DNA from 2 places in the Actinoplanes sp. L3-i22 genome. Region 2 is predicted to be linked to the other one. Evidence: riboswitches for the same ligand, from Rfam matches in the RefSeq annotation. Region 2 holds a riboswitch; the other holds the start of a gene.

Region 1 (11,504 bases), 180 kb from region 2:
AGCCAGGTGAGAACGTTCGCCCTCGTGCGGACTTGATCACACGGTGCCGGGAGCCAGGTGAGAACGTTCGCCCTCGTGCGGACTTGATCACGTGTGCCGGGGCCCAGGTGGGAGCGCTCGTCCTCGTGCGGACTTGATCACACGGTGCCGGGGCCCAGGTGGGAGCGCTCGCCGTCGTGGTCGAGGATGCACAGGATCTCGGCCGGTCCGCCCGCCGAGCCGAACGCGTGCGGGACCATCGTGGAGAACTCGGCGGCCTCGCCCGTCGTCACGACGATGGTCCGGTCGGCGAGCCGCAGGACGATCGTCCCGGAGAGCACGACGAACCAGTCCCGCCCCGGATGCACCCGCAGGTCGGTGGGGACGGCCCGGTCGACGCGGAGCTTCGCGACGGTCATCCCGGCCGGCGTGCCCTCCCGGCTGAGCAGCCAGGTGGTCATGCCGCGCGCGTCGTCGTGGTGCGGGCGGATCACCACGTCCTCGTCGCGGCCGGACTCGACCAGCTGGTCGAGGGAGGTGCCGAGGGCCCGGGCGATCGGGGCGAGCTGGTCCAGCGCGATCCGGCGGTGCCCGGTCTCGATGCGGCTCAGCGTGGACGGGGTCAGGTAGGCGCGGGCGGCCAGCTCGTCGAGGGTCCAGCCGCGGGCGACCCGCAGGCCGCGGATCCGCTGCCGGACCAGGGCGTCCAACTCGCCGTCTTGCGTCATACGCAAGATGGTATGTCAGAGACGCAAGACGAGGGTACGGTCGTGGCATGGCACACGAACACGGTCACCAGCACGGCCACCACCAGCACGGCCACGGTCACCAGCAGCAGCAGGGGCACGGGGACGGGCTGGCGCAGATGCTCGACCTGGACGCCGAGGTCCTGCGGGACTACTACCGCGAGGTGATCGGCTGGGCCGGCTCGCTCGTCCCGGCCACCCCGCGCATCGTCGACCTGGGCGCCGGCACCGGGACCGGGACCATCGCGCTGGCCCGGCACCTGCCCGCCGCCACGCTGACCGCGGTCGACATGGACGAGGAGATGCTCGCCCACCTGCGGCGGCGGGCCGACGAGGCGGGGTTCGGCGACCGGATCAGTACGGTCCGGGCCGACCTGGACGGCGACTGGCCCGCGCTCGGCCCGGCCGACCTGGTGTGGGCGTCCGCGTCGATGCACCACCTGGCCGACCCGGCGCGCACCCTCGGCCAGGTCTTCGAGGTGCTCCGGCCGGGCGGCGTCTTCATGATCACCGAGATCGACGGGTTCCCGCGGTTCCTCACCGATCCGGCCGGGGTCGCGGTCGAGCAGCGGGCCCACGACGAGCTGGCCAGGATGCGCCTCGAGGGCGGCCTGCACATGGGTGTGGACTGGGGCGCCCGGTTGACGGCGGCCGGGTTCACCCTGGCCGGGGAGCGGCAGTTCGACATCGAGCTGGCCGGGCCGCTGGACGCCACCGCGGTGCGGTATGCGCAGGTCACCCTGGGGCGCAGCGCGGAGCGGCTGGCGGGGCGGCTCACCGCGGACGAGCTGGCGGCGTTGACGGCGTACGCCGAGAATGCCGCGGACCGCGACGATCTCGCGGTCCGGGCCACCCGCTATGTCTGGATCGGCCGCAGGCCCTAGACCAGGGCCGGGGCGCGGACCCGGGCGAAGTAGTCGAGCACCGGCTGCGGCCCGGGCGCGACCAGGGCGAGGTAGCCGTCCGGGCGGACCACCCGGAACGGCCCGGTGACCTGGACCTGGCGGACGAATCCCAGGTCCAGGCCCGGCACCGGGGCCGGGCCGAGCACCGTGAAGTGCGAGCCGCGGAACAGGTCGAACAGCCGGGCGCCGGTCGGCAGGCGGCCGTCCGGGGCGGGATGACCGCCACCCGCGGTGATCAGCGGCCCCTCCGGGTACGCCGGATGATCCCGGCGATTCCTCCGCGACTGCCGGGCCATACCGGCCTTCATCAGCGGCCCGAGCAGGGGGCGCGCGAGGCGCGAGCCCAACATCCCGGACATCCGCCGGTCACTGTCCGCGAGGATGCTGCGGGCCACCGGCATTCTTTCGATCTCGTACGTGTCCAGCAGCGCGCCCGTCGCCTCGCCGCGCAGGACCATGCCCAGCTTCCACCCCAGGTTGTACGCGTCCTGGATGCCGGTGTTCATCCCGTGCCCGCCGAACGGGCTGTGCACGTGCGCGGCGTCCCCGGCCACGAACCGGTTCCCGGCCCGGAACCGCGACGCCATCCGCACGTTGTACCGCCACCGGGAGATCCACTCCACCTCGGTGATCCGCAGGTCCGGCCGGCCGCTGCGGGTCCGGAACGCCGCCCGCAGCACGTCCGGATCGGCCTCGACGCCGGACGCGACGATCTGCCACAGCCCGGCCCCCTGCGGCCGGGCGGCCAGCATGCCGGCGCCGGGATCCAGCCACAGGTGCACCCCGTCGGCCGGGTCGAGCCCGTCGAGCCGGACGTCGGCGACCACCGCGCTCTGCTCCCCGGAGTGACCGGTGAACGCGACGCCCATCGCCTTGCGGACCACGCTGTGCCCGCCGTCCGCGCCGACCACGAACCGCGCGGTGATCGCCTCCCCGGTCGCCAGCGTGACGCGCTCGCCGTCGACGCCGGTCACCTCCACCCCGAACTCGACCGCCCGGCCCAGCTCGGCGAGCCGCTCCCGCAGGATCGCCTCGGTCCGCCACTGCGGGAGGGCGATCAGATTCGGGTACGGATTCTCGGCCGTCGCCACGTCCGGCGGCACATCCCCGCGGAACAGCAGGCGGGTGCCCAGGTGGAACCGGGTGCGGCGCTCGACGGAGCCGGCCGCGGTGATCGCCGGGGCGGCGCCGAGGTCATCCAGGGCGGCCAGCGACAGCGGCTTGAGGCTGAACCCGCGGGAGCCCGGCGCGGGCCGCGGCTCGCGCGCCACGATGCGGAAGTCGACGCCCTGACGGGCGAGGTCACAGGCGAGGGTGAGCCCGGTCGGGCCGGCGCCGACGATGAGTACGTCCATGCCTACAACTGTACCTATACAAATGTAGGCGTGGGCATGGGAGAATTCTCGGATGTCGTTACGTTTCGCGGTCCTCGGACTGTTGGAGGACGGCCCGGCCAGCGGATATGCGCTGACCGCCCGGTTCGAGAAGTCGTTGCAGCGGTTCGCCTGGACCGCCCGGCAGAGCCACATCTACCCAGAGCTGGCCCGGCTGGCCGAGGACGGGCTGATCGAGGTCGCCGAGGAGGGCGCGCGGGGGCGGCGGACGTACGCGATCACCGCTTCGGGGCGGGACGCCCTGCGTGGGTGGCTGCTGTCGCCGCCCAAGCCGCGCGCGGTCCGCGACGAGCAGATCCTGCGGCTGTGCCTGATCTCCGCGCTGGAGCCGGCCGAGGCCCGGGCGGTCGTCCAGAGCCAGCTCGCCGAGGCCGACGAACTCGCCGTCGAGCTGCGCGCGATGGCCGACCTGGCCGACACCGACCGCCGCCACCCGCGCGGCCGCCTCCGGTTCGGCCGGCTCGCCATCGAGCTCGGCGTCCGCCAGGCCGAGGCCCAGCGCGAGTGGGCGGCCTGGGCCCTCGACCAACTCGAGCGGGCATGATCGCGGCCATGGACCTGCCCGAGTTCGTCTACCACCCGGATCCGATCGCCACCGGCGCCGTCACGCGGGAGCCGGTCGACTGCCTCTGCTGCGGCCGGGAGCGGCCTCTGACCTACGCCGGGCCGGTGTTCGCCGAGGAGGAGCTGGACAGCGAGCTGTGTCCGTGGTGCATCGCCGACGGCAGCGCGGCGGCGCGGTTCGACGCCACGTTCACCGACGTGCCGGCGGAGCTCCCGGCCGAGGTGGCCGAGGTCGTGCTGCGGCGCACGCCGGGCTTCACCGGGCGGCAACAGGAACGCTGGCTGGCCCACTGCGGCGACGCCGCCGAGTTCCACGGCCCGGTCGGCGCGGCCGAGCTGGCGTCGCTCCCGGACGCCCGGGAGTCGGTGCGGGCCCACCTGACCGGCTATTACGGCTGGCCGGCCGAGGTGGCCGAGGCCCTCCTCAACGCCTTGCGCCGGGACGGCGACGGCACGGCCTACCTGTTCCGGTGCCGCCACTGCGCCACCCACCTCGCGTACGCCGACTTCGCCTAGGAAGGGTCGCCATGGGAACCGATATGGACGGGCGGGTGCAGGTGCGGCCGGGTGGGCCGGGGACGCCGTGGGCGGACGCTGATCTCGATGTGGGTGGGATTCCGCGGAGCTACGAGGCGTTCGGGTTGCTGTTCGGGGTCCGCAACGTCGCCGGGTTCGTGCCGGTGGCCCCGGCGCGCGGAATTCCCGGCGATGCCGGGGCGGACGTGCTCGCGGCGGCCCATCGGTTCGACGACCACTACGAGCACAGCTGGGTGACCTGGGCGGAGCTGGACCGGATCGACTGGGACCGGCCGGCGCCGGTCGTGAACGCGTGGCTGTCGCGCTATCGGGTCACCGCAGGCCGGCTGGTGCGGGTGGGCAAGGGCGGATGGACGCCGCCGGACGCCGACCCGGCCGAGGGCGCCGAGTGGCGCGACGGCGACGTCGTCTGGCGGGCCGAGCGGGCCGTGCCCCGGGAGATCCTCGACGACCTCCCGGAGCTGCGGCACCGGCTCGACGGCATGCGGGCGCTGGCCGGGAAGCACGGCGGCGACAACGTGCGCATGATCGTCTGGTTCTACGGCTGACCGAGGCGGGTGGTGACGATCAGGTCGTGGAGGGTGGCGACCGCGGTCGCCGACGGGTGGTTCGGCAGCGGGGAGTTGTCGCGGGCGGTCTCCAGGTCGGCGCGCAGGCGGGGGATGTCGTCGGCCAGGCGGGCGGCGACGTCCGGTGGGAACGGGCCGTGTTCGGCGTCGCGCTTGGCGGCGATCAGGTCCGGGACGTAGGGCAGCGACGTGCCCAGCACCCCCAGATCGGTCTCCAGCTGACCGGTTCTCATCAGGTGGATGCCGGTCAGCAGGACCCGCAGCGTGTACAGCGCCGGCTTCAGCTCGCCGGTCTTCGCGTACAGCTTCTCCTGGCTGTGCGAGAACCCCAGGTAGTGATAGGCGTGATTGCTGGTGATCAGCCCGGGCGTCAGGTCGACCAGCGCGGCGTGCAGCGGCGACGTGACGACCACGAGCGGGGACAGCAGTTGCTCCAGGACGTAGCCGTTGCGGCTGTTCAGCAGCTTGGCGAACTTCAGCAGGTCGTGCGAGACGACGTCCAGCTCGACGCCGTCGCGGACGCCGGCGCGCTGCAGCGTGGCCGGGCCGGTGTGCAGCCCGACGACCTCGACGGCCGGGAGCACGTGCGCGGCGCGCAGGTCGAGGTCGGAGTCGATCGAGGCGAAGCCGTACAGGTGGGCGCCGCTCACGGTGCAGAAGACCAAGGGATAGGGAAGCTGCCGGGCGACGTCCGCCGCCCACTCCGGCACTGCGATGGTCATTCTCTCCCCTTGGGTACGTCGTGAGCCCCGTTCACCGGGACAGTCCTCGTTCCCGGACGCCGGCCAGCAGCCGGTCGACCAGGTCGCGGTCCGGATGCTCGGGCAGCCGGGTCCCGGCGGCGGCCGTGCCCAGGTCGGCGAGGAGCTCGGCGGCCCACGCGGCCACGTCGTCCCAGGCGACCGAGCCCTGCCGGACGGCGAGCAGCCGGTCCCGCAGGTGCCGCACGTCGACCAGGATCTCGCCGGTCCGCAGCACGTGCGCGCCGGCCATCAGCAGCCGGATCATGTGCATGGCCTGCTTGTGGTTGATCTCCCCGGTCCGGGCGCGCCGGGACGCGACCTTGTCGAGCTGGTCGCGCGCGTAGTTCCCGTAGGTCTCGGCGACCCGCCGGGACAGGAACGCGGTGCGGGCGGCGAGCAGTTCCTCGCCGTCGACCGTGCTCGACTCGATCAGCGGGGACCAGAGCACTTCCAGAACGGTCGGGTTGGCCTGCAGCGCCAGGGTGCAGAACCGCTCGACCTCCCAGGAGAACTGCTCCTCGGCGGGCCCGTCCAGGTGGGTGGGCGGCTTGTCGAGGCGCCAGAAGTCCCGGGTCGGGGCCGCGTAGACCCCGCGCCGGTCATAGTCGCTTTCCGGCCCGTCCAGCCCGTAGGCGCGGGAGCCGACCACGACAGCCAGGATCGTGTGCTTCTCGATCAGCTCCGTCATGCCCGGGACGGTAACGAAGACCGGCCCGGGCGTGCGCGGCAATTACGCCGTACCAAACAATTGGGTTGATCTTGATCTTAGAGATCGAGGACGGTGCCGTCGATGTCGCTCAGGTCGGCGGCGGACAGCTCGGGGTTGTTCAGGGCGGCGATGTTGTTCTCCAGCTGCTGGACGCTGGACGCGCCGATGATCAGGCTGGTCATCCGGGGGTCGCGCAGCGCCCAGGCCAGCGCGAGCTGGGCCAGGGACTGACCGCGCCGCTTGGCGATGTCGTTGAGCGCGTGCAGCCGGCCGAGGGTCTTCGCGTCGAGCGAGCTCTCGTTGAGGAAGACGCTGGTCCGGATCCGCGAGTCGTCCGGGATGCCGTCCAGGTACCGGTCGGTGAGCAGGCCCTGCTGCAGCGGGCTGAACGCGATGCAGCCGGCGCCCGCCTCCTCCAGCGTGTCCAGCAGGTTGTCGTGCTCGGTCCAGCGGTTCAGGATCGAGTAGGACGGCTGGTGGATCAGCAGCGGCGTGCCCAGCTCGCGCAGGATCGCGGCGGCCTTCGCGGTCTGCTCGGCCTTGTAGTTGCTCAGGCCGACGTAGAGGGCCTTGCCGGAGCGCACGATGTGGTCGAGCGCCCCCATCGTCTCCTCCAGCGGGGTCTCCGGGTCCGGCCGGTGGTGGTAGAAGACGTCCACGTAGTCGAGGCCGAGCCGCTGCAGCGACTGGTCCAGCGAGCTGACCAGGTATTTCCGCGAGCCGAAGTCGCCGTAGGGGCCGTCCCACATGGTGTAGCCGGCCTTGCTGGAGATGATCATCTCGTCGCGGTGGCTCTTGAAGTCGGCGGCCAGGATCCGGCCGAAGTTGGTCTCCGCGCTGCCGGGCGGCGGGCCGTAGTTGTTGGCCAGGTCGAAGTGGGTGACCCCGAGGTCGAAGGCGCGGCGCACGATGTCCCGCTGGCGGTCGGCCGGGCGGGTGTCACCGAAGTTGTGCCAGAGGCCCAGGGAGATGGCGGGCAGTTTGAGTCCGCTGCGACCGGTGCGGCGGTACGTCATGGACTCGTAGCGATCAACGGCAGGGGTGTAGGTCACAGCTCCACCCTAGGAGTACCGATCTTGGTCATGTCCACTGGTAGGTTGGTTGCCAGCCGCGTGGGAGAGACCCGGGTCTCGACACATCGACGAGCACGGGCGCCGAAGGGGCAACTCCTCCCCGGAATCTCTACAGGCACCCGAACTGCGCGGGCAGGCGACTCTGAAGTCCCCGTTTGTGGGTATGACAGAGGGGGAGGGCTTTGTCAGCCTTCTCAAGCCCGGGAGTCGCCCATGACGTCGTCATTCACCCACCGCCACATCGGTCCGCAGGCTGACGAGCAGACCGAGATGCTCAAGGCCGTCGGGTACGAGTCGCTCGGCGACCTGATGAACGCGGCGATCCCGTCGTCGATCCGGTTCCGGGGCGAGCTGGATCTGCCGGCCGGCGCCTCCGAGGAGGAGACGATCGCCGAGCTGCGCGCGATCGCCGGCCGCAACGTCGTCGCCACCCCGATGATCGGCCTGGGCTACTACGGCACCCACACGCCCGCGGTGATCAAGCGGAACGTGCTGGAGAGCCCGGCCTGGTACACGGCGTACACGCCGTACCAGCCGGAGATCAGCCAGGGCCGCCTGGAGGCGCTGCTCAACTTCCAGACCATGGTCACCGACCTGACCGGGCTGACCACCGCGAACGCGTCGATGCTGGACGAGGCGACGGCGGTCGCCGAGGCGATGACGCTGGCCCGCCGGGCTTCCAAGACCAAGTCTTCGACGTACGTCGTGGACGCCGACACGTTCCCGCAGACGCTCGCCGTGCTGCGCACCCGGGCCGAGCCGCTCGGCATCGACGTCAAGCTGGTCGACCTGGACGCCGGCGACGAGCTGCCGGCCGAGTTCTTCGGCCTGCACCTGCAGTACCCGGGCGCGTCCGGCGCGGTCCGCGACCACGCCGCCCTGGTCGAGGCCGCGCACGCCAAGGGCGCCCTGGTCACGGTCGCCGCCGACCTGCTCGCGCTGACCCTGCTGCGGGCCCCGGGCGAGATCGGCGCGGACATCGCGGCCGGCACCACCCAGCGCTTCGGCGTGCCGCTCGGCTTCGGCGGCCCGCACGCGGGTTACCTGGCCGTCCGGGCCGGGCTGGAGCGCTCGCTGCCCGGGCGCCTGGTCGGCGTCTCCAAGGACGCGGACGGGGCGCCGGCGTACCGGCTCGCCCTGCAGACCCGCGAGCAGCACATCCGCCGGGAGAAGGCGACCAGCAACATCTGCACCGCCCAGGTCCTGCTCGCCGTGATGGCCGGGATGTACGCGGTCTACCACGGCCCGGCCGGGCTGCGCGCGATCGCCAAGCGGGTCCACGGCCACGCCCTGACCCTGTCCGGCAGCCTCGCGGCGGCCGGCGTCCAGGTCGCCCACCAGGCGTTCTTCGACACGATCACGGCGGTCGTCCCCGGGCGCGCCGAGGCGATCGTGGCGGCCGCCGCCGAGTCCGGCGTCGACCTGCGCCTGGTCGACGCGGACCGGGTGTCGATCGCGGCCGACGAGACCACCACCGCGGCGCACGTCGCGGCGGTGCTGGCCGCGTTCGGCGCGACCGTCGCCGAGCCGGCCGAGTGCGGCGCCAAGCCGCTCGCCCGGACCAGCGACTACCTGCACCACCCGGTCTTCAACACGCACCACTCCGAGACCAGCATGCTGCGCTACCTGCGCCGGCTCTCGGACCGCGACTACGCGCTGGACCGCGGCATGATCCCGCTGGGCTCGTGCACGATGAAGCTGAACGCCACCACCGAGATGGAGGCGGTCACCTGGCCCGAGTTCGCGAACATCCACCCGTTCGCCCCGTCCGACCAGACCCGGGGGTACGAGGAACTGGTCGCCCAGCTGGAGGGCTGGCTCGCCGAGATCACCGGCTACGACGCGGTCAGCGTCCAGCCGAACGCCGGCTCCCAGGGTGAGCTGGCCGGCCTGCTCGCGATCCGTGGCTACCACCGCTCGCGCGGCGAGACGCACCGCGACGTCTGCCTGATCCCGTCGTCCGCGCACGGCACCAACGCGGCCAGCGCCGTGATGGCCGGCATGCGGGTGGTCGTGGTGGCCTGCGACGAGAACGGCAACGTCGACCTCACCGACCTGGCCGCCAAGATCGAGAAGCACGCCGGCTCGCTCTCGGCGATCATGGTGACCTACCCGTCCACGCACGGCGTCTACGAGACCTCGATCGCCGAGCTGTGCGAGAAGGTACATGCGGCCGGTGGTCAGGTGTACGTCGACGGCGCGAACCTGAACGCGCTGGTCGGCTACGCCAAGCCGGGCAAGTTCGGGGCGGACGTGTCGCACCTGAACCTGCACAAGACGTTCTGCATCCCGCACGGCGGCGGCGGTCCCGGCGTCGGCCCGGTCGCGGTCCGCGCGCACCTCGCCGACTTCCTGCCCGGCAACCCGCTCGAGCAGGGCGACCACCACGCCGTCTCGGCGGCGGCGCACGGCTCGGCCGGCATCCTGCCGATCTCCTGGGCGTACGTGCGGATGATGGGCCCGGACGGCCTGGCCCAGGCCACCGCGACCGCGGTGCTGGCCGCGAACTACGTGGCGGCCCGGCTGCGCGAGCACTACCCGGTGCTCTACGCGGGGGAGCACGGCCTGGTCGCGCACGAGTGCATCCTCGACCTGCGGCCGATCACCAAGGCCACCGGCGTCTCCGTCGACGACGTCGCGAAGCGGCTGATCGACTACGGCTTCCACGCGCCGACCATGTCGTTCCCGGTGGCCGGCACACTGATGGTGGAGCCGACCGAGAGCGAGGACCTGGCCGAGCTGGACCGGTTCTGCGACGCCCTGATCGCGATCAAGGCGGAGATCGATCAGGTCGCCGCGGGCGTCTGGCCCAAGGACGACAATCCGCTGGCCAACGCGCCGCACACCGCGTCGGCGGTGACCGCGGACGAGTGGGAGCACCCCTACCCGCGCTCGGTCGCCGGCTTCCCGAAGGGCGTCGACCGGACCGCGAAGTACTGGCCGCCGGTGCGCCGTATCGACGGGGCGTACGGGGACCGGAACCTGGTCTGCTCGTGCCCCTCGCCGGAGGCCTTCGAGAGCTGACCCTACGATTTGATGCGCAGGTCGCGGTTCTTCATCGGATCGCGGCCTGCGCCGTCTTTGCCCGCCGGCCGCCGGTCTGTCTCAACCGAGAAGTCCACGGATGTCGGGTGGTCGGGCCTCCTCATGAGAGGAGCCCGCTGGGGGGCTTCGGGCTGCGAAACTTCCGCCAAAACCGGGCGGCCGTATCGTTACCCTCAGTAACTAAGCGGCGAGTGCGTGCCGGGCCGGACCTCGGTGCGGTTCGATCGTGGTGCCGTCCGGCAGGAGCTCACCGGTGTCCTCGAAAACGATGACACCGTTGCACAGCAGGCTCCAGCCCTGCTCGCAGAAGGTCGCCACGGTACGGGCGGCCTCCCGGTCGATCGCGTCGGCTGGAGGGCATTGGTTCAGGTGATGGCACATCGCGGGTTTTCTCCGGTAGGGGGCTGTGTGAAGGTTCACAAAGTCGAGGCCGAACGTTACCTCACATCGAACGACAACGGTTCAACCGAGTGACGGCGTCGGGCCACGATTCCGCGCTTCCGATGGTCCACGTCCGGGGGCCTGCCGACCACTCTCCGGTACCTCCCTCCGGTGCTCCTCCGGCGGCTCCCACCGCCTGCCGTGCCCGTCACCATGCGTTACGTTCGTTTTCGTGGCGACAGGGTGATTCCGGTGACCCTGCTGAGCTTCTGACCGGGTTCCTGGCCGACAGCGGACTGCCGGTGCGAAACCTCGGCCGAACGGATGACAAAAATAGGACTAACGGCCATGGCACTATTTGCGGAGCGTCGCTCTACGTGTCGGCTGATGCCGGATCAGTGATGATCAACGCCACGCCCGGCGCACCCTCGCCGGTCCCCTCCGTCCCCGACGTCCACGCCGTCATCTGGGTACACGCCCCGCAGGTCACCACCGGTTCAACCGGTGACTGGGAACTCGGGACGTGGGCGGCGAGCTGGAGTCCTGAACAGCACGCGCAGGCGGTGCAGCGGGTCCGGGACGCGATCGGGCGGGGCGACGTCTATCAGGTCAATGTGGTGGGGCACGCGTCCGCGCCGTACGCCGGAGATCCGGCCGCGGCGCTGAACCGCGTCGCCGCCCTGCCCGGCGCGCGGTACGGCGGGGTCCTCGCCGCCCCGGACGGCTCCTGGGCGATCGCCACCGCGTCGCCGGAGACCCTCGTCGAGGTGCGCGACGGGCGGGTCCTCACCCGGCCGATCAAGGGGACCCGGCCGGCCACCGCCGAGGGCCGCCGGGAGCTGCTCGCCTCGGCCAAGGA
Region 2 (11,504 bases):
GATCGTCGCCTCCTGGGTGGTCAGCTCGACCGTGCCGGCCCGGGCCGCCTTGGTGACCCGCTCGCCGGCCGCCGCCAGCTCGCGCTCGGCGCGGGCGGCGAAGAACGACGCGCCCATCCCGGTGAAGGCGTCGTAGACGGTCTTCAACTCGGTCCGGGCCTCGGCCGGCCGGTCCTGCCGGCGCAGCCACTCGCCGTAGAGCAACCGGGCCCGATGCCCCTGAGTGGCGGTGTCGGCGATCGACAGGAGTTCGACGGCGTCCCGGTAACAGGCTTCGGCGTTACCGGGCGGGCCGGCGAGGGCGTCCGCGACGGCCTGGAAGCCACGGGCGGCCCGGGTCGGGGTGACCGCGGTGCGCTCGGCGAGACGCGCGCGGGCGTCGGCGGCCAGCTCCGGTCGCCCGGCGAGCGCGGCGGCCTCGACCAGCTCGCGCAGCGACCAGACGGCGAGCGCCATCTCGTCGTGGGCGCAGGCGTCCCGCGCCGCCTCGACCGCGGCCGGGAAGTCGCCGAGTCCGTTGTACAGGATCGCGAGGGCACGCCGGCAGACCGTGTGCAGGCGGCCGTCGCCGCGGGCCGCGGCGTCCTGAAGCTTCTCCGCGAGCAGGTCCTTCGTCTGTTGCTCCGGGCCGCGGTGCGCGGCGAGCAGCAGCCGCGACAGCTGGTAAACGGTGGCCCCGGTCTCCCGGATCACGGTGTCCACCTCGGTCAGCAGGTCGGCGGCCTCGGTGAGCCGGCCCTCGTCGATCAGGCTGTGCGCCTGGATGGTCAGCGCGTTCGGCAGCAGCGACAGGGCGCCGCTGCCCCGGGCCAGCTCGACCGCCCGCTGGGTCATCCGGTGGGCGAGGCCCAGCCGGAACAGTTCGTGCGCCGCGGCCGCGGCCAGCCAGACGTGCCCGAAGTCGGCGGCCGAGCCCATCGCGTCGAGGGCGCGGTTCAGGGCCGGGACAGCGACCGTCCGTCCGTCGAGCACCCACGACACGAAGCCGGCCAGCAGCAGGTCCGGGAAGCCCTCGCCGGGCGGCGCGGCGTCCCGGGCGGCGGTCGCGGCCACCCGCAGGTCGTCGCCGCCGAACCGGCCGGCCCAGAAGGCCGCGCCGACCGCCATCAGGAACGCGTCCCGGGCCGCTTCCGGGTCCAGTCCGCCCAGGCGGCGGGCCGCGGCCAGCAGCGGCGGTCCGGCGGCGCGGCCGTGGTGCAGCATGAAGGTGACCCGGGCGCGCAGGCTCTCGGCGCGCGCCTGCGACAGCGGGGCGAGCGGGGTCAGCTCGGCGGCCGCGAGGATGGCGGGGACCAGGGCGTATGCGCCGGCGTCGGCACGTGCGGTGGCCGCGGACACCAGCAGCTCGCCGCGCCGGGCCGGGTCCGGGGTCAGCTCGGCGGCGCGCTCGAGGAAGGCGGCGGCCGCGGACCAGCCACCCCGGGCCAGGGCCCGGCCGGCCGAGCTCTCCAGTTCGGCGGCGACGCCGGGGTCGGTGCCCACGGTGGCGTGGGCCCGGTGCCAGGCCCGCCGGTCCGGGTCGGTGGCCGGGTCGGTCACCTCGGCCAGCGCCGCGTGCACCCGCCGCAGATCGGCCGCGGGGCTGGATCGCCAGGCGGCCGACCGCACCAGTGGGTGCCGGAACCGGACCCGCGCGCCGAACTCGATCAACTGGTCGGCCTCGGCGAGCGACGCGGCCTCGGGGCCGAGGCCCAGCCGTTCCAGAGCCCGCCAGAGCAGCCCCGGGTTGCCGACCGGTTCGACCGCGGCGGTCAGCAGCACGGTCCGGGCCGGGCTCGGCAGCGCCGCGATCCGCCGCTGGAAGCCCTCCTCCACGCGGCTGGTCAGTGGGCCGGTGCCGGGTACGCCGAAGCCGAACGCCAGCTCGGCCGGGGACAGCCCGTGCGGCAGTTCCCGCAGCGCGAGCGGGTTGCCGCGGGTCTCGGCCACGATGCGGTCCCGGACGTGGGCGTCGACCGGGCCGGTCAGCACCGCGTCCAGCAGCGCCCGGGCGTCGGCGTGCGGCAGCCCGCCGATCCGCAGCTCGGGCAGTTCGGCGAGGATCCGGTCGGCGCCGGTGTCCCGCGCGGCGAAGACCAGGGCGACCGACTCGGCCGACAGCCGGCGGGCCACGAAGCCGAGGATCAGCGCGGATGCGTCGTCGATCCACTGCGCGTCATCGACGACGCAGAGCATCGGGCGGGTGCGGGCCGCCTCGGCGAACAGCCCGAGTACGGCGAGCCCGACCAGCAGCCGCTCCGGCGGTGGCCCGGTGGCCAGCCCGAACGCGGTGCTCAGCGCGGCCCGCTGCGGCCCGGCCAGCACGTCGAGGTGGTCCAGCAGCGGGGCGCAGAGCTGCTGCAACGCCGAGTACGCCATCTCCGACTCGGATTCGACGCCGGAGGCCCGCAGCAGCCGGGCGAAATCCGCCCGCGCCGCGAGGTGGTCGAGCAGCGCGGTCTTGCCGCAGCCGGCCTCGCCGCGCAGGACCAGCGCCCGGCTCTGCCCGCCCCGCACCTCCCGGAGCAGCCGGCCGAGGGTGTCCTGTTCTGGCCGCCGCCCGAGAAGATCCACGCGGGCGAGGCTACCGTGCGCGTTCCCGCCCGAACGGGGCTGTCACCTGCGTCACTTCGGTGGCCGGGTGGGCGAGGGGTGCCGGCGAGGCCAGGGTGCCGGCGGGGCGAGGGGTGTCGGGTGGTCGAGGGTGCCGGGTGGGGGAGGGGTGCCGGCGGGGCGAAATGGTCGGCGCCTGGGATCGCACGAGGCGGCAGTCGGGCTGTCGCCGTACGCGAAGCCGGGTTTTAGTGGGGTTGAACGGCTTTTCGGAGTCGACGGCGGGACCGCCGGGGTGGGCGGGAGGCGCGTTCACAGGGCCACCTCGGCATACGAAAAGATCTAGATGGTTTCCACGCTGAAAAAATAATGGAGTAATACAAATGGTGAGCGGCGAGAGCCATGGATCACAGCTGTTGCCGGTGCTCGCTCAGCTGGTGCGCTTCCTGCGTCAGCTCGAGGGGCCGGACAACCCGAGCTCGATTTCGTTGTCCGTGCTGCGCCGGCTCTCCGACGACGGCCCGGCCCGGGTCACCGACCTGGCGCGCCTGACCCGGGCGTCCCAGCCCGGGATGACGCAGCTGGTCGGACGGATGGAGAAGGCCGCGTTGGTCCGCCGCGCCCCCGACCCGACGGACGGCCGCGGCGTGCTCGTCGAGGTCGAGCCGGAGGGGCGGGACCTGCTGAACCGGACGCACGCCTACTACGCGGCGACCTTCGACCAGCTCTTCGGGGAGCTGAGCGCGGACGACGTCGACGCGATCGTGCGGGCGTTGCCGGCGCTGGAACGGCTGGCGCAGGCGGGGGAGAAGCACAACGCGGGCCAGCACGGGCCATGACCGGGCGATGAACGCGACTTGGCAAGATCGAGAAGGGAGTTACCCGGGGCGATCGTCAGGCGGTATGGTCGCAGCCGACAAGTGAAGACTTCGCCGCGACAACCGCTGCGGGAGAGCACTCGCCACACCGGCGGGTCGCCGAAGGAGCAACTTCTCCCTCAGAATCTCTCAGGCCCCCGTACCGCAGCGGTCAGGCGACTCTGGAAAGTCAGTCTCCTCGGAGGCTGCGCCCACGGTGCAAACCGCTCGACAGCGGTGAACCTCTCAGGCAGAGATGACAGAGCGAGGGAGGCCCCGGCACACAAGGAGCCTCCCTGTTGAGACGCACCGCGCTCTTCGACGTTCACCAGCGCCACGGCGCGACCTTCACCGGTTTTGCCGGCTGGGAGATGCCGGTTCGGTACGGCAGTGACGTGGCCGAGCACCACGCCGTACGCAAGTCGGTCGGTCTTTTTGATCTCGGCCACATGGGGCAGATCGAGGTCAGCGGACCGGAAGCCGCAGCGTTCCTGGATTTTGCCCTGGTCGGACGGTTGTCCGCGGTCCGGGTGGGGCGGGCGAAGTACACGATGCTGTGCCACACGACAGGCGGGGTGCTTGACGATCTCGTCGTCTATCGGCTGGCCGAGCGGCGGTTCCTGGTCGTGGCGAACGCGGCGAACGCGCAGGTCGTGCGCGCGATGCTCGGGGAGCACTCGGGCGGGTTCGCGGTGGAGATCGCGATGCTGGACCGGTCGCTGATCGCGGTGCAGGGGCCGGGCGCGGCGGGGATCGTCGGGGCGCATCCGGAACTGCCGTACTACGCGATCAAGAACGGTCAGGTTGCCGGGCGGGACGTGTTGCTGGCGCGGACCGGGTACACCGGCGAGGACGGGTTCGAGATCTACTGCGACAACGCGGATGCGGCCGGGATCTGGGCGTGGGCGGTGGCGAGCGGGGCGAATCCGGCCGGGCTGGCCTGCCGGGACACGCTGCGGCTCGAGGCGGGGATGCCGCTGTACGGGCATGAGCTGACGGTTCGCACGACGCCGTTCGACGCCGGGCTGGGGCGGGTGGTGGCGCTCGACAAGCGGGACTTCGTCGGGGCGGCGGCGCTGCGCGAGGCGGCTGCGCGGGAGGCGGCTGCGCGGGAGGCGGCTGCGCGGGACACGGCTGCGCCGGAGGCGGCTGCGCGGGACGCGGCGGGCGATTCGTCCGGGAACGACCTGGTGGGCCGGCCCGAGGGGCGAGATGCCGATGGCGGGAGCGAATTCGTCTCGTCCGGGAAAGAGCTTGTCGGGCTGGTGGGTAAGGGGCGTCGGTCGCCGCGGGCGGGGTATTCCGTGGTTGACGCGGTGACCGGGGTGAAGGTCGGTGAGGTGACCAGCGGGGCGCCGTCGCCGACGCTGGGGTATCCGATTGCGCTGGCATATGTCACGAAAAATCTGGACAAGGTGGCTCTGGCGGTCGATGTTCGTGGCGTCCACGAAGAGGTCGAAGTCGTCCCGCTCCCGTTCTACCGCCGCCCAACTGCCGCCCGAACTGCCGACCCCGGCGCTCACCGAAGCGGCAGCGGCAACGGCAACGGCAACAACCAAGGAAACCTTATGAACCCGCTCCACCCGGAGGTCTGACAACCCATGGCCGTCTCCGTCTTCGACCTGTTCTCGATCGGCATCGGCCCCTCCAGCTCCCACACGGTCGGCCCGATGCGCGCCGCCCGGCTGTTCACCCGGCTCCTCGACGACCGGGTGACCCGCGTCCGCGCGGAGCTCTTCGGCTCGCTCGGCGCCACCGGCCACGGCCACGGCACCCCGCGCGCCGTGCTGCTGGGCCTGATGGGGGAGGATCCGGAGACCGTCGACACCTCCCTGGAGGTGCCCACGGACGGGCGGATCGTGATCAGCAACGGTCACGAGATCGGCGTCGACCTGGTGCTGCACCGCCGCCGGTCGCTGCCCGAGCACCCCAACGGCATGACCTTCACCGCGCTCGGCGCCGACGGCGCCGAGCTGCTGGCCAAGACCTATTTCTCGGTCGGCGGCGGCTTCGTCGTGGATCAGGTCACTTCCCGGGTACGTACGGACGACACCCCGCTCCCGCATCCGTTCAGCTCCGGCGCGGAGCTGCTGGAGCTGACCCGGACGACCGGATTGTCGATCTCCCGCCTGATGCTGGCCAACGAGACCGCGTGGCGCCCGGCCGCCGAGGTGAAGTCCGGGCTGCTCGCCATCTGGCAGGTCATGGACGACTGCGTGAACGCGGGACTGGACGCCGAAGGCGTGCTGCCCGGGGGCCTCAAGGTCCGTCGGCGGGCCGCGGCCACCGCCCGTCAGCTGCGGGCCGCCGGGGACCCGGCCGTGCACGCCATGGAGTGGCTCACGGCGTACGCGATGGCCGTCAATGAGCAGAACGCGGCCGGAGGTCGCGTGGTGACCGCGCCCACCAACGGCGCCGCGGGCATCATCCCCTCGGTGCTCAGCTACTGCCGGGCGTTCGTGCCGGGTTTCGACGACGACGGGGTCGTCCGGTTCCTGCTGGCGGCCGCCGCGATCGGGCTGCTGTTCAAGGAGAACGCGTCGATCTCCGGCGCCGAGGTGGGTTGTCAGGGCGAGGTCGGTTCGGCGTGCGCGATGGCCGCGGCCGGGCTCGCCGAGGTGCTCGGCGGCACGCCCGAGCAGGTGGAGAACGCCGCCGAGATCGGGATGGAGCACAACCTCGGCCTGACCTGCGACCCGGTCGGCGGACTGGTGCAGATCCCGTGCATCGAGCGGAACGGGATGGCCGCGGTGAAGGCGGTCACCGCGGCGAAGATGGCCCTGCGCGGCGACGGCAAGCACCACGTCTCCCTCGACAAGGTGATCAAGACGATGAAGGAGACCGGCGCCGACATGAAGATCAAGTACAAGGAGACGTCCCGCGGCGGCCTCGCCGTCAACGTCATCGAGTGCTGAGCGCCCGCTACGCCTGATCGAGGTAGCGGACCCCGGTCAGTTGCTCGGCGGCGGACCAGAGACGCCGGCCGACCGCGGGGTCGGCGGCCTCGCGGCTGAGCTTGGCGTCGCCGACGCGGCCGCGCATCTCCAGAAAACCCTGAGGACCGAAGAACTGACCTCCGCGTACGGCGGGAGCCGTGGCGGCCCGCAACTGGGGTTCTGTGCCCCGCTCGACCGGCTGGGTGAGGATCAGCCCAGCCGCCGCCAGCACCTTGCCCGCCCGGCCGAGGTGCTCCCACGCGCGCGGGGTCAGATTCGTCCTGGTCATCCCGGGGTGGGCGAGCACGCTGAGCACCGGTGACCCGGCCGCGCGCAGCCGGCGGTCCAGTTCCAGGCCGAAGATCGTGGTGGCCAGCTTGGACCGGCCGTAGGCGGGCGCGGCCCGGTAGCCCCGCTCGGACATCAGGTCGTCGAAGTCCAGGTGGGCGTTCTTGTGGGTGATCGAGCTGAGGCTGACCACCCGGGCCGCCGGCGCCGCGGTCAGGGTGGCGAGCAGCAGGCCGGTCAGCGCGAAGTGGCCCAGCATGTTCGTGCCCAACTGCAGCTCGAAGCCGTCCGCGGTGGTGCGGCGCGGGCCGAGCAGGACCAGGCCGGCGTTGTTGACCAGCAGGTCGATCGCCGGGTGGTCAGCGGTGAGGCGGGTGGCGAACCGGCGGACCGAATCCAGCGAGGCCAGGTCCAGCTCGCGCACCTCGACGTCGCCGCCGATCCGCCGGGCGGCCTCCTCGCCCGCGGCGACATTGCGGACGGCGAGCACCACGTGGGCGCCGTGGCGGGCCAGCTCGGTGGCGGTGACCAGGCCGAGGCCCGAGTTCGCGCCGGTCACCACGGCGACCCGTCCGTGCTGGTCGGGGATGCGGTCCATGTGCTGCTCCTGAGGGTGTCGACGGGGTACCCCGACGACGTTAGGAGCACCGCGGACGGTCTCGATCGTTCCCGGCTACCTAGGTCGGGCAGTCCTACCCTGGGCGCGGCGGAGCGGGGCAGACTTGTCGGCATGAGCCATCCGTACGCCCGTGAGCTGGGCGATTTCCTGCGCGCCCGGCGCGGCCGGCTGAGCCCGCGCGACGTCGGCCTGGAGCCGGGGGGCCGGCGCAAGGTCACCGGGCTGCGGCGGGAGGAGCTGGCGCTGCTGGCCGGGCTCAGCACCGACTACTACCAGCGGATGGAGCAGGGCCGCGAGGTGCGCCCGTCCGACGACGTGCTCGACGCGCTGGCCGGGGCGCTGGAGCTCGACGACGAGGAGCGCCGGCACTTCTTCACGCTGGCCTACGCCGCCCGCCGGCCGATGCCGTCCCGGGTGGTCCGCGAGCCGGAGCGGGTGCCGGAGAGCACCCGCCGGCTGCTGCGGGTGCTGGACACCCCGGCGGTCGTGCTCGGCCGGCACCTCGACCTGCTCGACTGGAACCCGATGGCCGAGGCACTGCTCGGCGACCCGGCGGACTATCCGCCGGAGCGGCTCAACATGCTCCTGCTGCTCTTCGACGACGTGCTGACCCGGCAGCGCAGCTGTGCGGACTGGGAGCGGCAGGCGCTCGACTACATCGGCATGCTGCGAGCGGCGATCGCCACCGACCCCACCCATCCGCGCGCCACCGAGATCGTCGGCGAGCTGAGCATCCGCAGCGCCGAGTTCCCGCGGCTGTGGGCCCGGCACGACGTGCGCGAGTCGGTCCGCGGCACCAAGACGTTCCGGGTGCCCGAGGTCGGCGACCTCACCCTGGACTGGGACACATATCCGCTGCCCGGCAACCCGGGCCCGGTCATGCAGGTCTGGACCGCCGCGCCGGGCAGCCCGGATGCCGACCGGTTGCGGCTGCTGGCGTCGCTGCACGCGTCCCGCCGCCGGGTGCGGCCCTAACGACTCGGCGGCCGGGTGAGGCGGTGCAGGGCCAGCGCGAGCTGCAGGCGCAGACGCCCCTGTGGGGTACGGAAGTCCCAGCCCAGCAGGTGATCGAAAGGGGACAGCCGCTCCTGCAGGGTGGAGTGGTGCACCCGGAGGGCGCCGGCGGCGGTACGGAGGCTGGGGGACTCGGCCACCGCGTCCAGGGTGGCCAGGGCCCAGGGGGCGGTGGCCGCCGTGCGGTGCAGGGCCTGGACGTCCGGGATCGGGTCGCCGCCGGGGTCGGTCGCGGCGGCCAGGAGGGCGAGGCCACCGAGGTGGTCGGCGTGCACCACGCGCGGGCCGGGGTCCTGCTCGGTGCCCTCGGCGGTGAAGCGGAGCGCCACCCGGGCCGCGGCGTAGGAGCTGGGCAGCGCGGCGATCGGCCCGGCCGGACCGATCCCGGCGCGCATGGTGGCGTCCGGGGGCGGGGTGGCGGTGGATTGCAGGCGGGCCCGGCCGTCGGGGAGGGCGACCGCCCGTACCTCCGCGTCTGGTTTGAGGCCGAGCCGGGCGGCGGCCTTGAGCCGGGACGGTTCCGCGGCGTCCGGGTCGAGGAGCAGCTCCAGCAGGGCGGGGTCGGCCGGCGGCGGGTGATGGCGGGTGCGGTCCAGGACGGTGCGTGCGGCTCCGGCGGCCCGTTCCAGGATCATCGCGTCGACCGGTCCGGGCGGCCCGGCGCGCTCCAGCCACAGCAACGCCCCGTCAGCGACGACAACCGACATCCACGCCTCATCGACCTGCCCGGCGGCGGAGTCAGACGGCGGGCGGGGTTGTTCGACGGTGGCGGAGGTCGGCGCCGGGCCGGGTTGGTCGGCGGCGGCACTCGGCGCCCGGCCGGGCTGTTCGGCGGTGGGGATCGGCGCGGCGGCGTTCGTGCCGTCGGGGTGGACGCGCAGGTGGATGCGGCGGTGCTCGTCGGCGAGGCGGGCCGGGCAGCCGGCCAGGACGGCGGCGCCCCGGACGATGGACTGCAGCCCGGCCCGCGCCTCGGTCAGCCGGTCGAAGTAGGCGATCACCTGCAGCGCCGCCCCGGCGTCGGGGTCCAGCGCGGTGAGCCGGGCGGCGAGATCCCTCACGGTGACATCCTGCCCCGCCGCCCGGGCCCCCGGCTATCCGGCCAGGAGGCGGCGGAGCCAGCGGAGGCGGGCGGCCCGGGCCTCCTGCGAGATGGCGGCCTGCGGGGCGAGCAGGTCGAAGCCGTGGAAGCCGCCCGGCCAGACGTGCAGCTCGGCCTGCCCGCCGGACTGCCAGATCCGGGTGGCGTAGGTGACGTCCTCGTCCCGGAACGTCTCGGCCGAGCCCACGTCGATGAACGTCGGGGGCAGCCCGGCCAGGTCGGTGGCCCGGGCGGGTGCGGCATACGGGGACACGTCGGGACCGCCGCGGGACGAACCGAGCAGCGCGGTCCAGCCGGTGTCGTTCGAGGTGCGGTCCCAGACGCCCCGGCCGGTCATCTGCAGGGTCGACGGGGTGTCGTTGCGGTCGTCGAGCATCGGGCAGAGCAGCATCTGGCCGGCGAGCGCGGGCCCGCCCCGGTCCCGGGCGAGCAGCGCGACCGCCGCGGACAGCCCGCCGCCGGCGCTGGCCCCCGCGACGATCAGGCGGTCGGGGTCGATGCCCAGTTCGGCGGCGTGCGCGGCGGTCCAGGCCAGGCCGGCGTAGCAGTCCTCGACCGGGGCCGGGTGCGGGTGCTCGGGCGCCAGCCGGTACTCGACCGAGACGATCACCGACGGGACCTCGGCGGCCCAGTCCTGGAGCACCTCGATGCCGGTGGTGTTGTCGCCGAGGATCATGCCGCCGCCGTGGATGTGGTACAGCCCGGGCAGCGCTCGGTCGGCGCCGGCCGGGGCCACGATCAGCAGCTCGATCCCGGGGTCGCCGGCCGGGCCGGGGACCGTGCGCCGGGTGACGGTGAACGCGCCGTCCCGGGTCAGGTCCGGCTCGCCGGCGACGGCGAGCAGCGCGCCGTCGCGCATCGGCTGGATCATCTCGGCGGTGACGGCGCTGGGCAGGTTGGCGCCGAGCACGTCGAGCGCGGCGGCGAGTTCCGGGTCGAAGGGCGGCGGTGGGCCGATCTGGATGGTCACGAGGTGCCTCCTCGGCGTGTTGCTGGGTGATGACCATCCTGTTGCGGCCCGGTGATCCGGCACACCGCCACGCGGCGGATCCTCCCCGCCAACTGGCGGGGTCACCCCTGGGCCACGCTGTCGAACGCGGTCGTCGCCTCCCGGTCCAGCGTGATCCCGGCGACCGCCACATTCTCCGCCAGGTGGGCGAGGCTCCGCGTACCAGGGATCAGTAGCGTCGCCGGACTGTGCCCGAGCAGCCAGGCCAGCCCGGCCTGGGCCGGGGTGATGCCGAGGCGTTGCGCGTGGGCGACCACCGTCGGGTGACCGGCCACGCTGGGGAAACCGTCGAAGGCCGACCCCAGCGGGAAGAACGGCACCCAGGCCACCCCGTGCCCGGCGCACGCGGCCAGCAGGTCCTCGTGGTCGCGGGTGAGCACGTTGTACAGGTTCTGCACGCAGACGATGCCGGCCGGCAGGGCCTGCCGCAGCTGGGCGAGGCTGACGTGGCTCAGCCCGATCCCGCCGATCTTTCCCTCGTCGCGCAGGGCGATCAGCTCGGCGAGCTGGCTGTCGAGGTCGACGGCCTGGTCGCCGGTGGCGATGATGCCGGGCGCCAGGTCGGCCCGGCGCAGGTTGACCACCGCGAGGTGGTCGGTGCCGAGGGCGCGCAGGTTCTCCTCGACCTGGGCCCGCAGCTGGGCCGGCTGCTGCGCGGCGACGAGCCGCGCGGTGGGATGCGACGCGGCGCCGACCTTGCTGACGATGCGCAGCCCGGCGGGGTACGGGTGCAGCGCGGTCCGGATCAGCGCGTTGACGGTGCCCGGGCCGTAGAACTGGGCGGTGTCCAGGTGGTCGACGCCGAGCTCGACGGCGCGGCGCAGGACCGCGACGGCGTCCGCGGGGTCGCCGTGTTCGAGCTGCATGGCCCCGAAGCCGACCCGCAGGACCTCGTGGTCGCCCAGCTTCCCGTACTTGGTCATGATGGTGGCCCTCCCGATACGATGGCACGGAAGCGGAATCGATTCCGCTTCCCGTAGCCGACCGTAGCAGAAGCGGAATCGATTCCGCTTCGGAGGTGATCCCCGTTTCCGAGCCCGAACGACCGCCCGCGCGCCGCCGGGACGCCCAGCGCAACCGGCAGCGCATCGTCGACGCCGCCACCAAGGCCCTCGCCGACGGCCGCGACCTGGTCAAGATCGAGACG

The links. Region 2 has a riboswitch for glycine ahead of gcvT (glycine cleavage system aminomethyltransferase GcvT). Riboswitches for the same ligand answer to the same signal wherever they lie in the genome.
Region 1: it holds a riboswitch for glycine, as region 2 does, so the genes downstream of both, gcvP (aminomethyl-transferring glycine dehydrogenase) here and gcvT (glycine cleavage system aminomethyltransferase GcvT) in region 2, are expected to answer to the same signal.

Annotation. Positions count from the first base shown of each region.
Region 1 covers NZ_AP024745.1:6,143,057-6,154,560, reverse strand. The annotation lists gene L3i22_RS27690 (helix-turn-helix domain-containing protein) at 138-707, opposite strand; gene L3i22_RS27685 (class I SAM-dependent methyltransferase) at 755-1,609, shown strand; gene L3i22_RS27680 (FAD-dependent monooxygenase) at 1,606-2,985, opposite strand; gene L3i22_RS27675 (PadR family transcriptional regulator) at 3,038-3,568, shown strand; gene L3i22_RS27670 (CbrC family protein) at 3,577-4,104, shown strand; gene L3i22_RS27665 (hypothetical protein) at 4,116-4,673, shown strand; gene L3i22_RS27660 (DNA polymerase beta superfamily protein) at 4,664-5,416, opposite strand; gene L3i22_RS27655 (DNA polymerase beta superfamily protein) at 5,448-6,125, opposite strand; gene mgrA (L-glyceraldehyde 3-phosphate reductase) at 6,203-7,198, opposite strand; glycine riboswitch at 7,250-7,356, shown strand; gene gcvP (aminomethyl-transferring glycine dehydrogenase) at 7,433-10,243, shown strand; gene L3i22_RS27640 (DUF5999 family protein) at 10,445-10,645, opposite strand; gene L3i22_RS27635 (chorismate-binding protein) at 10,768-11,504, shown strand, end outside.
Region 2 covers NZ_AP024745.1:6,320,823-6,332,326, reverse strand. The annotation lists gene L3i22_RS28570 (LuxR family transcriptional regulator) at 1-2,553, opposite strand, end outside; gene L3i22_RS28565 (MarR family winged helix-turn-helix transcriptional regulator) at 2,916-3,371, shown strand; glycine riboswitch at 3,470-3,565, shown strand; gene gcvT (glycine cleavage system aminomethyltransferase GcvT) at 3,689-4,984, shown strand; gene L3i22_RS28555 (L-serine ammonia-lyase) at 4,991-6,304, shown strand; gene L3i22_RS28550 (oxidoreductase) at 6,312-7,211, opposite strand; gene L3i22_RS28545 (helix-turn-helix transcriptional regulator) at 7,344-8,207, shown strand; gene L3i22_RS28540 (helix-turn-helix domain-containing protein) at 8,204-9,307, opposite strand; gene L3i22_RS28535 (alpha/beta hydrolase) at 9,341-10,318, opposite strand; gene L3i22_RS28530 (aldo/keto reductase) at 10,420-11,280, opposite strand; gene L3i22_RS28525 (TetR/AcrR family transcriptional regulator) at 11,376-11,504, shown strand, end outside.